Regions from separate parts of the Ruminococcus sp. AM26-12LB genome, predicted to be linked through region 4. Evidence: riboswitches for the same ligand, from Rfam matches in the RefSeq annotation. Region 4 holds a riboswitch; each other region holds the start of a gene.
What was found. A riboswitch is a leader RNA that binds a small molecule or an ion and turns the genes downstream of it on or off. The one in region 4 is predicted to bind cobalamin.

Region 1: another riboswitch for cobalamin. It lies ahead of nikB (nickel ABC transporter permease); the one in region 4 lies ahead of DW694_RS07470 (sirohydrochlorin cobaltochelatase).
Region 2: another riboswitch for cobalamin. It lies ahead of DW694_RS14975 (ABC transporter permease); the one in region 4 lies ahead of DW694_RS07470 (sirohydrochlorin cobaltochelatase).
Region 3: another riboswitch for cobalamin. It lies ahead of DW694_RS07130 (ABC transporter substrate-binding protein); the one in region 4 lies ahead of DW694_RS07470 (sirohydrochlorin cobaltochelatase).

The regions. Positions count from the first base shown of each region.
Region 1 is NZ_QUJX01000016.1:69,330-72,534, forward strand. It holds gene nikC (nickel transporter permease) at 1-822, opposite strand, end outside; gene nikB (nickel ABC transporter permease) at 823-1,761, opposite strand; cobalamin riboswitch at 1,945-2,134, opposite strand; gene DW694_RS12880 (M14 family metallopeptidase) at 2,419-3,205, opposite strand, start outside.
Region 2 is NZ_QUJX01000022.1:26,872-30,076, reverse strand. It holds gene DW694_RS14985 (ABC transporter ATP-binding protein) at 1-218, opposite strand, end outside; gene nikC (nickel transporter permease) at 199-1,062, opposite strand; gene DW694_RS14975 (ABC transporter permease) at 1,078-2,007, opposite strand; cobalamin riboswitch at 2,143-2,317, opposite strand; gene DW694_RS14970 (MATE family efflux transporter) at 2,459-3,205, opposite strand, start outside.
Region 3 is NZ_QUJX01000007.1:166,116-169,320, reverse strand. It holds gene DW694_RS07135 (iron ABC transporter permease) at 1-321, opposite strand, end outside; gene DW694_RS07130 (ABC transporter substrate-binding protein) at 336-1,430, opposite strand; cobalamin riboswitch at 1,532-1,814, opposite strand; gene pcrA (DNA helicase PcrA) at 1,928-3,205, opposite strand, start outside.
Region 4 is NZ_QUJX01000008.1:69,061-72,265, reverse strand. It holds gene DW694_RS07475 (FAD-dependent protein) at 1-1,361, shown strand, start outside; cobalamin riboswitch at 1,681-1,856, shown strand; gene DW694_RS07470 (sirohydrochlorin cobaltochelatase) at 2,018-3,205, shown strand, end outside.

The DNA.
Region 1 (3,205 bases), on a different contig from region 4:
CTGGCGCGGATCCAGTACATCACGGATGCTGTCTCCAAGCATGTTGAAAACAACAACACAGATCACGATAGCGATACCAGGGTAGATCATAAGCCATGGCGCCTTTGCCATGTAGGTTCTTCCTTCATTCAGCATCAGTCCCCACTCCGGTGTCGGCGCAGTTGCACCAAATCCCAGGAATGAAAGGGAAGCCAGCTCCAGCATCATAGTTCCGATATCTGCTGCCGCAGTTACCACCATCTGGGTTACCATGTTGGGAAGAATGTGTACAAGAAGAATTTTCCAGGTCTTTGTTCCGTTTACTATAGCTGCCTCTATGTAAAGACTCTTCTTGACTTTCAAGACCATACTTCGTGCAAGACGGGCATATTTTGTCCAGCTTACAGCCGCAATGGAAATAACGGCATTGACCAGGTTTGGTCCAAGCATACCGGCAATGGCAATGGCCAGTACAAGCCCAGGGAAGGAGATCATCATATCTGCGATACGCATGATCACTGCATCCACAACGCCGCCGAAATATCCGGCAATAACTCCTAAAAATGTACCGATGACAAAGATCACTGCAACCAGACATAAGGTCATGATCAGAGAGGTTCTTGTTCCGAAGATAACACGGGAAAGAAGATCTCGTCCAAGCTTATCCGTTCCGAACGGATGAGCGGAGCTTGGCTCCTGCAGTGATTCGGTCATAACTGCATTCAGTGGATCATATGGTGAGAGCTGCGGCGCAAAGATCGCAATTCCGATCACCACGAGACCCAGAATGAAGAAAAGAGTGAACTGTTTATTTTCTTTGAATGTTCGTAATACCTTTTTCAATTATCTATCCTCCTTAAGTCTTGGATCGAGATAAGTATAGGACAGATCCACAAGCAGGTTGATGCACATGTACAGGATCGCGATCCAAAGTACATAGCCCTGTACAAGAGGATAGTCACGACAGGAAATCGCCTTTACTGCCATATTTCCCATTCCAGGCCAGTTGTAAATGATCTCTACAACTGCAGTACCTCCCAGAAGACTTCCAAGGGAAAGTCCCAACAGCGTTACCAGCGGAAGCATAACATTAGGAAGGACGTGTTTCCAGAGAATGACGCTTTCCTTGATTCCACGCATTCTTGCACCTGTGACATAATCCTGATGAAGTTCCTCCAGCACTGCACTTCTTACCTGTCTGGTATATTTTGCAGACATGGCAAGTGCAAGAGTCAGCGCCGGGAGGATCATGGATTTAAAATCCGTACTGCCTCCTGCAACATTGATCCAGCGAAGCTGAACACCAAAGATGCTGAGAAGGATCAGGCCCAGCCAGAAGCTTGGAACAGATACTCCCACAAAGGTAATTCCTCTCACAAAATAATCCGGGAATTTGTTCTGATATACAGCGGCCAGGATTCCAAGCGGTATGGAAATAATGACCATCATCAGAAGTGCCAGCAACGACATCCTCAGCGTCGGCCAGAAACAGGATACCAGTTTATCTGTTACCGGCATTTTGAAAGAATAGGACTGTCCCATATCTCCTGTAACAACACCCTTCAGCCAGGAACCATACTGCACGAGAAAGGGCTGATCAAGGCCAAGCTCATGTCTTGTCTGTTCCAGAAGCTCTGGTGTAGGAAGATTACCACACTCTGTCAGCATGATCTCCGCAGGATCACCAGGTGACAGGTAGGTCAGTCCAAATGTGAAAAAGCTGATTCCAAATAATACAATGATGATCTGGAGAAATCTTTTTCCTACTTGTTTCTTTGTCACGTTTTACTCCTTTCCTCATTTGATGCGATTTTAACATTGCCGTTTTAATTTAGTTAGATAAAAGAAACTATTGGATTCTTAATATGCAGAATATGCATGGAATTTTAGAAAATTTGCACGAAAAAAGCCCGTGACGAAATACGGGCACACAAAATAAATATGCTTCCTATCTTCCGTAAGAATCATTTTAAAACAATTGCAAGCAGGTCTCCTGACTTAGGATCCTTACCCTCAGACACCTTCCCGGTCTATTTCTCACGCACTCGACCAGTGGTACTTTGTCTGAGGATTTCCCCTTACAGTGACGGGATCGTACCGGATTTACACCGGTTTCCCTATTAATCCTCTCAGAACTTACAACGGCTGATGTGAAAATCAGCAAATGCTGTCAAATTACTGAAACATTATATGATAAAACTATAGTTTATGTCTATGGAAAAATGTTATATTTTTAGAAAACTCATAAATTTTGTTAAAGATGCTTGAATTGTATATATCCCCCATGGGGGATTTGACAATTGGATTTATCTGATCTGCTAAAAAAACACGGATTTTACCTCGCTATTTTTACAAATAGAATAGCAAATGGTAAAACCCGGTTTTCTTACTGTTTCAATATGATTTCAGACAGAAGCGTTCTGAAAAGGTTGTTTACTATCAGGTCAGAGTCTCCGTGATCGCTGCATATGCGATCATTGGTCCGTCTTCAATAATGTTCAGACTGGCTGTCTGATAAAGTACGACTCCGTTTTCAGTTGCAATAGATGTGTAAAGTAAATTTCCATAGTAATCTCTCAGTTCACCCAATTCTTCTCCCTTAAAGAAGTACTCTCCAGGCTTCTTGGATGGATACCAGCATCCGGTATACGGCGCATATTCATAGACTACATTTTCAAGAAGCATCTGACGGTAATGCTTCAGACCATGACATTTCTTTCCCTGGAGATGAAAAACAAGGTGACGGACGTCTCTTTTATCCTGTTCTACTTCCTCCCAGGTCCAGTAGCTGTGTCCGCCTCTTTCGATGAGAATACTTGGAATTCCAAGAGAAGAAGCATAATTGTAGGCGCCACCTGTGGCGGTTGTGGAACGGACCACATATTTTACGCCGATATGCCGTGCCATATGTAATGATTTCTCTGCTGTCTTTTCATCTACAACCCCTACATAATAAACATAGGGATGAAGCTGTTCGAACCCATCTCCGCTATGCAGGTCGATATAATAATCTGCTATGGAAAAAAGCTTTGTCACTATAGCATAGGCAATACGATCTGCAGCTGTTCCCTCAGGATCTCCGGGGAAAACGCGGTTCAGGTTCTTGCCATCCTCATAGACCAGACTCATGGTGCGATGCTCAAAGCCACTGACATTGACCAGTGGAACGATGATCACATTTCCCTTCAGTTCTTCCGGTTGAAATTCTTTTGCAAGTTCCATTGCC
Region 2 (3,205 bases), on a different contig from region 4:
ACATCTCCGGATATCACCTTTCCATTTCCTGCAAGCAGATTCATGATCGTCAGAGAGGTAACTGACTTGCCGCTTCCACTTTCTCCCACCAGAGCATGGATCCTTCCGCGTTTTACTTCCAGGCTGACATCTTTTACTGCATGAACCATTCCGTGAGATGTCTGAAACTCCACATGTAGTCTTTTTACCCTTAGGACATCATTTTTGGGCTGTTCCATTCTGTATTCCCTCCCCCAGATAATTAAATGCCAGAACAATGATCATGATCAGTATGCCCGGATAAAACATCAGTCTTGGATAAGTCTGGATATAACTTCTACTGTCACTGAGCATGATCCCCCATTCCGGTGTCGGTGCCTGCACACCAAGGCCGATAAAGGAAAAACCGGCAATTGACAGAATGATCGAACCGATTTCCATTGTTGCCAGTGCGATCACAGATGGCAGGATATTTCTCAATACATGCCTAAATATGATCCTTGCGTGGCCGCAGCCGCCGGCTTTTAGTGCGGTCATATAATTTTTATTTTTTTCCTGAAGTGTCAATGCTCGGGCAAGCCTTGCATATTCTGCCCAGGATACGACCGATAAGGACAGAATCAGATGAGCGCCGCTGGCTCCTACGGTTCCTGCAATGGCAAGTGCCACAATAAAGACCGGCATAGCCATAAATACATCAATGATCCTCATAATTATGGAATCGATTTTTCCACCTACATATCCGGCAAACAGTCCGATAGGCACCCCGACACATACAGTAATCAGAAGCACCGTAAAGCTATAGCTCAGTGAATACCGGCTGCCCCAGAGAAGTCTTGATAAAATACATCGTCCCAGCTGATCAGTACCTAAAGGATATGCCGCCGACGGATTCTTTAATTTTATCGAAACATCCACAAGCAGTGGATCATGCGGCGCCAGTACAGGTGCAAAAATAGCTGCCAATGCAAAAATTATGACCACCATCAATCCTATTTTTGTTTTCGGTGACCGGAATACCTGTTTCCAGTACAGATTCTGGATCATGCTTTTTTCTGTTTTCTGCTTTCTTCTGCTTTCCATTCTATGATCTCTCCTTTACTTTAACTGGATTCGCCGGTCAATCGCAGAATAGGCGATATCCACAAGAAAATTTAATACTACAATGCCAACAGCCAGAATAAAGATAAAACATTGCAGCACCGGAGTGTCTTTTGAGATCACGGATTTCAATGCCAGATTTCCGATTCCCTGAATTGAAAAAATACTTTCTATCACAGCTGAGCCACAGAAAAAACCGATCACAATTGATACCAGACGTGTCAGCACAGGAATCAGGATATTTTTCAGACCATGACGCAAAATTACATTTACAGATGACAATCCCTTAGCTCTGCTGGCACGTATGTAATCCTGCTTCAGCACCTGTATCATATTGGTACGGATCAATCTCGTCATAATTCCAAAGAAACTGATATCCATGGCAAATGCCGCAAGAATCGGGATGCCTCCGGCATCTCCTCCGATCACGGAAATCACTTTTAGCTTTACTCCAAATATATAGAGCAGCATCAGACCGATCCAGAAAGACGGCATAGATACACTGAGGGACGACAAAATGCGAATGACTTTATCCAGAACTCTGTTTTCATAAATTGCCGACAAAATTCCAAGAGGGACTGACACGATCATCAACAATAAAAACGAAGTAACTGCCAGTTTAAATGTCTGTGGAAAATATCTTTTTAATTCCTCAAAAGCCGGTTTTCTGGTAGAATATGATTTCCCAAAATCGCCATGAAGTGCCTGATCCAGCCATTTCCCGTATTGTACCAGCACCGGCTGATCCAGTCCTTCCTCATGCCGTACTTCTTCTACCTGCTCCGGTGACGGATGCTCATATTTTTTCTCCGCCAGCACTCTGGCAGCATCACCTGCCGATATAAAACTCAACATAAAAATAATAAATGTAACCGCCAGCACTACCGGAATCATAAATATAAAACGCTTTGCAATTACTTTTCCCATTTTCATTTCTCCTCATTTTTCATCTGTTTATTCGGTTAAAATAAAAAAAGCTGATATGATCCAGCATCATATCAGCACAAAAAACAAACCTCTACCTCAGGCAGAGCTTATTCCTTCTGTATCCCATCCGAATCAGAATTCTTCTGTCAAAAAGGCAAGTCTCCTGACTCCAGTTCTTCCTACTTACCATCTTCCCGGATCTCTCCAGTGATATTTTGGTTTTCGTCCCTGTCACAGTAGCGGTGGCTGTTCTGGCATTTCACCAGATTCCTTATTAAGTACTTTGTACACCCTTCTGACTATTCAATTTTCATAGTTGTAAGTATCATAATATCATACTTTTCTTTTTATATAAATAGTTTTTTTGTCAAATATAAAATATCTGAACATTTCATAGTGAAACCCGGATATTTTCTGCCTGTATTATTATAGATCCCTTAAGTAAATAACATTATGTATGAACGGTGACTTCTTTATATTTCCGTATAATGATCATATAACTTACGAATAATAAAACAGCTGCACTGCTCCATGCACAGATCTCTGCATAGTATATTCCATCTTCACCGATCAGTTTTGGCAGCAGCAGCGCAACACTGACACGCATTATAAATTCTGCAATGCCGCTGGCAAGCGGAATCAAAGTATTACCCAGGCCCTGGATAGCGGAACGATACACATACAGCAGATACAGCACCCACAAAAAGACAGCCATGATAAACAAATACTTATATGCTATATCCAATACCTGTCGGGTCTGATCCGGTTCACCGGATACAAACAGGGACAGTACATTACGTCCAAACAGTACCATCATGCCGGAAATGAAAGCCGAAGTGAGCACTGCCATATAAGTGCCGCTGCGCACGCCTTTTCGAATCCTCTGATATTTCTTTGCACCAAGATTCTGGCCCACATAGGTTGTAATAGCATATCCATATGAAACGGCAGCCATCTCCAAAACCCCATACAGCTTGTTCGATGCCGTAAATCCCGCCACAAACAGAAAACCAAATCCATTGATCACATACTGTACCACAAGTCCTCCCACGGAGATGATCACATTCTGTATCGCAAGAGGAACCGCCAGTTCCAAAAGCCGCAGGCTCATAGAGGGCTGCCTGTAAAAGTCCTTCTTTTCCAGGCGGATATCCGGGATTTTACGTAATACGATCAAACAGTACAAGGCAGAAAATCC
Region 3 (3,205 bases), on a different contig from region 4:
GTTCTGCACGATAGCCTGCATCACCACGCCGCACACGGAAAGAGCCATTCCAACTGCCAGAGCCAGAAGGACTCTAGGCAGCCGGATCAGCCACACAACATCATGAACTGCGCCTTCCGCATAGGCGGACAGACTTTTTATATGAAACAATTTATAAGCGATAACGCTGTATACATCCTTCAGTGACAGATCCGCATTTCCAAAAGTGATGGCTGCAAGTATGGAAAAAATAAGGAATCCTGCAAGTCCGATGAGAACTGCCACATACATGGATGTTCTGAGCACCTTATCTTTTTTTCTCTGTGAAGCTGTTTCTTTCACTGCATTTTCTCCGATCAGTCAAGATTTACGTCCGGATATAATCCCTTTGCAAAAGTTTCGATTCCGTCCTGGGTACGTGTTGCACTTGCATACATCTCACTGAGCATGATCGGGTAAACACGTCCGTTCTTTACTGCGTCAAGGCTCTTCAGGGACTCATCATCCTGGATCACTGCAAGCTGGCTGTTCTTAACAGTTTCCGGATCATCTCCTGCATATGGCATGTAAACCACAAAGATCACGTCAGGGTTGGCTGCGATGATATCCTCTTTTCCAACGGTGGAAGCATCCGGGTTTGCAAGAGTTGCGCCTAACTGTGTTACCATATCTCCGCCAAGGCTCTTTACGCCATAGTTTGTGATGTCATCTCCAAGAGGCTCCAATACCATTACGCTTGGTTTGTCTTTTACATCTGCAGTTGCAGTAAGAGTTTTGTCGATCACTGCTTTTGCATCATCAACGATAGCCTGTGCTTTGTCCTGTACATCGAAGATCTTTCCGATATTTAAGATATCTGTGAATTCATTTTCCAGTGTTCTGTCGCCGTCCGGACGAGTATTGGTGTTGTAGTAGGTGTTGCAGCCTTTGTCGATCCAGTCTGTTACATTTCCCAGATTCTTATCAGAGAAAAGAGAGCTCCAGGATAAGATCATGTCCGGCTCCAGCATTGTTACAGTTTCAAGGGATGGGGTAAATTCGTCAAGATAATTTGTTTTTGAGAATGCTTCTTTGAGATCTTCCGGAACTTCATTATCAAGACCTGCGGTAGCTACCAGGTGGTCTTCCAGACCAAGTGCGAGCATAGTCTCAATGCTTCCCTGATATACAGCAAGGACTTTTTCCGGTGCTTTTTCATAAGTGGTTTCGATTTCGTTTCCATCGTAATCATAGGTTGTGATGGTCAGAGGATATTCTGTCTTGGTTGCCTCTGCGGAAGAATCTTCGGTGTCTGCAGACTCTGTACTGTCTTCTGCTGCCGGCTGGTTGTCTTCCTTGATGGTCTCGGAGTCTGCTCTCTCTGCGGCATAAACAGCCGGAGCTGCTGATACGGTCATTGCCGCTGCCATTACCATTGCCATGATTCTTGTGGATACATACTTGTTTTTCATTTCATTTCCTCTCTTTTCGCCTGTTTTATCTCCTGTTGCCTATGGGTAACCGAAAAGATGGGGCTTCATAAAATCTGCACGGAACACTTTGTACGGAAGCTCCCACTTACATACTGTCAAGCAGGTTTCCTGACTTACAGACTCAGAAAAAACTCCGCAAAATAAAAACTGATACACCATTCATCTTTTAGCCGATCATGAATGATGTATCAGAATTTTCTCCAGAATCTCTCTGACATCGGGATTTCGCCTTCTCACATGAGTTTCTGCAATGGCATGTGAAATCCCTTCTTCTGTATACAGTGGCCGCAACCGCTCAGGCTTTTTACCCGATTCCCTCTCACAGTATCCGGCAGCATATGTGCCGGTGATACTGTTCACTTCACAGCAATTCAATTACGCTGATACTGATTCTAACATACCGGTTTTCCAATTACAACCTTGAGGCCGGATTTTTACAGTTTTTTGCAGAAATAGTCTGCCCGGAGAGATCCCTCTCAGATCTTTTTCAGCTTGGCAAAACCGGCGAACATTTTTTTCACGCCGACTTTGTCAAAGTCTACCGTCACTTCGTAGTCTCTGCCGCCGTCTGCGATATTTTTTACGATACCGACTCCGAATTTCACATGACGGACCGTGTCTCCCTCACCATAGTCCAGGCTGTCCGCCTTCTTCACTGTGAAATCTTTTTTCTGCAGGGTGCTCTTTGCCTGGAAATTCATTTTCATCTGGGCATAGGCGCTTTTCGGAGATACGATATCATCTACTCTGGGCTTTTTCTCCTGAATGGTATGTCCAAGATCTACCAGCTCCCGTGGAACCTCCCTTACAAAACGTGACACACGGTTATACTGAGTCTCCCCACGGATCATCCGCTGTTTTGCACAGGTTAAAGTCAGTTCCTTCATGGCACGGGTGATCCCCACATAACAGAGCCTTCGCTCCTCCTCGATATCCGACGGATCACCGGACCAGATGGAAGCATATCCCGGAAAAACACCGTCCTCCATTCCCACGATAAATACATTGGGGAATTCCAGTCCCTTGGCACTGTGAAGGGTCATCAGCAGCACATAATCCTGATCCGGATCAACAGAATCGATATCTGCCACCAGTGCGATCTCCTCCAGAAATGCAGAAAGTGTTGCCGGCTGTCCGGCCTCCTCCATGGCTTCCTGGAAGGATTCTGTCTTGGAGATCAGCTCATCGATATTTTCGATCCTCGCCTGGGCCTCCTCCGTTTTCTCTGCCTCCAGTTCCTTCACATAACCGGTAAGCTCAATGACCTCTTCCAGGGTTTCACGGACTGTATAGGCCTCTGCCTTACTTTTCAGTCCCTGGATAAAGGATACAAAATCATTGATCTTTCCTGCTGCCCTGCCAATGGACGGTACTTCCTCCACCACGCGTAGCGCATCGTAAAAGCTCAGGTTCATCATATCCGCATAGTCCTGGACACGGCCGATGCTGGTGAGTCCGATCCCTCTTTTTGGCACATTTAAGATCCTGCGCACAGCCAGATCATCACTGGCATTGTCAATGGTCTTCAGATAGCTTAACAGATCCTTGATCTCTTTGCGGGCATAAAAATTCACGCCGCCGACAATCTTATAAGGAACATTTGCCAGGAGAAATTTCTCCTCAAAGAGACGAGACTGGGCATTGGTCCGATAAAGTACTGCACAGTCCTTGTACTGGAACTTCCCGTTGCGGCGCCCCTGGATGATCTCTCCTGCAACATACTCCGCTTCCTCAAATCCGTTGTTGAACTGACG
Region 4 (3,205 bases):
TCGTAGGAGCAGGTCCCGGTGGAATCTTTGCGGCCTATGAACTGATGAATAATGATCCGGAGAAAAAGATTGCGGTTTTTGAAGCTGGTCATCCTCTGGAAAAAAGAAAATGTCCCATCGACGGAAAGAAAGTAAAATCCTGTATCCATTGCAAAACCTGTGCGATCATGAAGGGATTTGGCGGTGCAGGCGCTTTCTCCGACGGGAAATATAATATCACCAATCAGTTTGGCGGAACTCTGTACCAGCATATCGGCAAGGATACAGCCACAGAGCTGATGGAATATGTAGATAAACTGAACCTGATGCATGGCGGTGAGGGAACCAAACTTTATTCTACCACAAACAGCGAGATTCGTAAGCTCTGCCTTCAGAACGGCCTGCATCTTCTGGATGCATCAGTCCGCCATCTGGGAACAGATATCAACTATGTGGTACTTCAGAACCTCTATGAAAAAATGAAAGACCATGTGGACTTCTATTTTGACGCATCTGTTGACAAAGTAGAAAAAACTGAAGACGGTTATGCAGTTTTTGTAGGAGATGAGCGTTACGAGGGAACTTACTGTATCATCTCCGCAGGACGAAGCGGAAGTAAATGGATGGAGACGGTATGTACAGAGCTTAAGATCCCGACTCTTTCCAACCGTGTGGACATTGGAGTCCGTGTGGAGCTTCCGGCGGAGGTTTTCAGCCGTCTGACAGATGAGCTTTATGAGAGCAAGATCGTTTACAGAACTGAGAAGTTTGAGGATATGGTTCGTACCTTCTGCATGAACCCGCGAGGTGTTGTCGTGAATGAAAATACCAACGGTATTATCACAGTAAACGGTCACAGCTACGAAGATCCGGCAAAGCATACCAACAATACAAACTTTGCCCTTCTGGTATCCAAGCATTTCTCAGAGCCGTTCCATGACAGCAACGGATACGGTGAGAGCATTGCAAGACTTTCCAATATGCTTGGCGGTGGTGTTATGGTACAGCGGTTTGGAGATCTGATTCGCGGAAGACGAAGCACAAAAGCCCGTATTGAGGAAAGTTTCGTAACACCTACACTTTCTGCGACACCGGGAGATTTAAGCCTTGTTATGCCGAAACGTATCCTGGATGGCATCATCGAGATGATCTATGCCCTGGACAAGATCGCACCGGGAACAGCGGATGACGATACTTTGCTTTACGGCGTGGAGGTTAAATTCTACAACATGGAGGTTGAGATCGACGAAAATCTGGAAACCTGCCACAAGGGTCTCTTTGTTATCGGAGACTGCAGCGGTGTGACACACTCTCTTTCCCATGCATCTGCCAGCGGAATCTACGTAGCCAGATACCTGGAGCAGGAGTATTTTACCAGATAAACTGCAAAGCAGTTTATTTGTTATGAGCAAGTAGCAAAGCGGATTGCGAATATCCAGTGTAAGACAGTCCTTTTCTGATATCAGGGTGATGACAGAAAGGGGCTGTTTTTTATGCAGGATGTGCATGAATATTGGAGAAAATATTCTGATAATAACTGACAGATACAGGGAGAAAACCGGTTACTGTTCACTGGTAATATTTCGCGAGGTGTTTTTTGTGAGCGAAGATCACAGAAAACCGTGAATCGTCTGACATCAATCTTGACAAATATGTGAGTTTGTGGTAAAAGTTAGATAACCAGATAAAAGAAAATATGTGCAAATGTTATAATGATAAGGTTGCATCCAGTCGGATGTGCAAAAGAGAATCCGGTGAGAATCCGGAACGATACCGTCACTGTGAAAGGGGAGCTGCTTTTATAACCACTGGGAGACCGGGAAGGGAAAGCAGCGTGGAACCAAGTCAGGAGAACTGCCTTATTGTGAGATCCAGGGATTCGCGGTTTACGAATCGGTATTCTCCATAACAATACAGAACTTCTTTTTATGTATTTGTATTGCGCAGAGAATCATGTGTGAGCAGGCGGCCGCAGAGAGCTGCTGTTTTTTTGTACATATCAGTATTCTGGAAATACATGAAAAGAGGACAATAAGAAATGAAAAGAAAAACAATGTTAGCTCTGATGCTCGCAGTTTCCATGACATGCTCTATGGGGGCAGCTACAACAGCAATGGCAGCAGAGGATTCTGCTACAGAAGAGAACGCTGAGGCAGCTGATACCACAGAGGCTTCTGATGCAGATCAGGAAGCAGCAGATAATGTAGCAGCTCTGATCGACAAGATCTATGTACAGGAAAGAAACGACACAACAGATGAGGACTGCAAGGCAGCCAAAGAAGCATGGGATGCTCTGACAGATGCTCAGAAAGAGCTGGTAGAGGGTGAGAATGCAGATCCGGATTATTTCGGACGTGACACAGGAGATGCTTCCAAGGACGATCCGCGTAACCAGGATGAGATCGGTGAGAATGAACTTCTTGTTGTAAGCTTTGGTACTTCCTTCAATGACAGCCGTGCAGAGGATGTCAAGGGAATCGAGGATGCTCTTGCAGAAGCTTATCCGGACTGGTCTGTAAGAAGAGCATTTACAGCACAGATCATCATCAACCATGTAGAGGCAAGAGATGATGAAGTGATCGATAACATGCAGCAGGCTCTTGACCGTGCAGTAGAGAATGGTGTTAAGAATCTGGTTGTACAGCCTACCCATCTGATGCATGGTGCTGAGTACGATGAGATGACAGAAGCGATCAATGGCTATAAAGATAAATTCGAGTCTGTAGCTATCGCAGAGCCAATGCTCGGTGAGGTTGGAGACGATGCAACTGTGATCAATGATGACAAGAAAGCCGTTGCTCAGGCGATCACAGATACGGCTTGCAAAGAGGCCGGATTTGACAGCATGGATGCAGCAGCTGAGGCTGGCACAGCATTCGTATTCATGGGACATGGAACATCCCATACAGCTAATATTACATACGATCAGATGCAGACACAGATGGAAAATCTTGGATTGAAGAACGCATTCATCGGTACTGTAGAGGGGAAGCCGGAAGATACAGCCTGCGACAAGGTTATCGAGAAAGTAAAAGAAGCAGGATACAAGAACGTTGTTCTTCGTCCGCTGATGGTTGTTGCCGGAGACCATGCAAATAACGATATGGCCGGTGATGATGAGGATTCCTGGAAGAGCCAGTTTGTAGCATCCGGAAACTTCGATAAGGTTGACTGCCAGATCGAGGGTCTTGGAAGAATCGAAGCAGTTGAGAAGCTTTATGTAGAG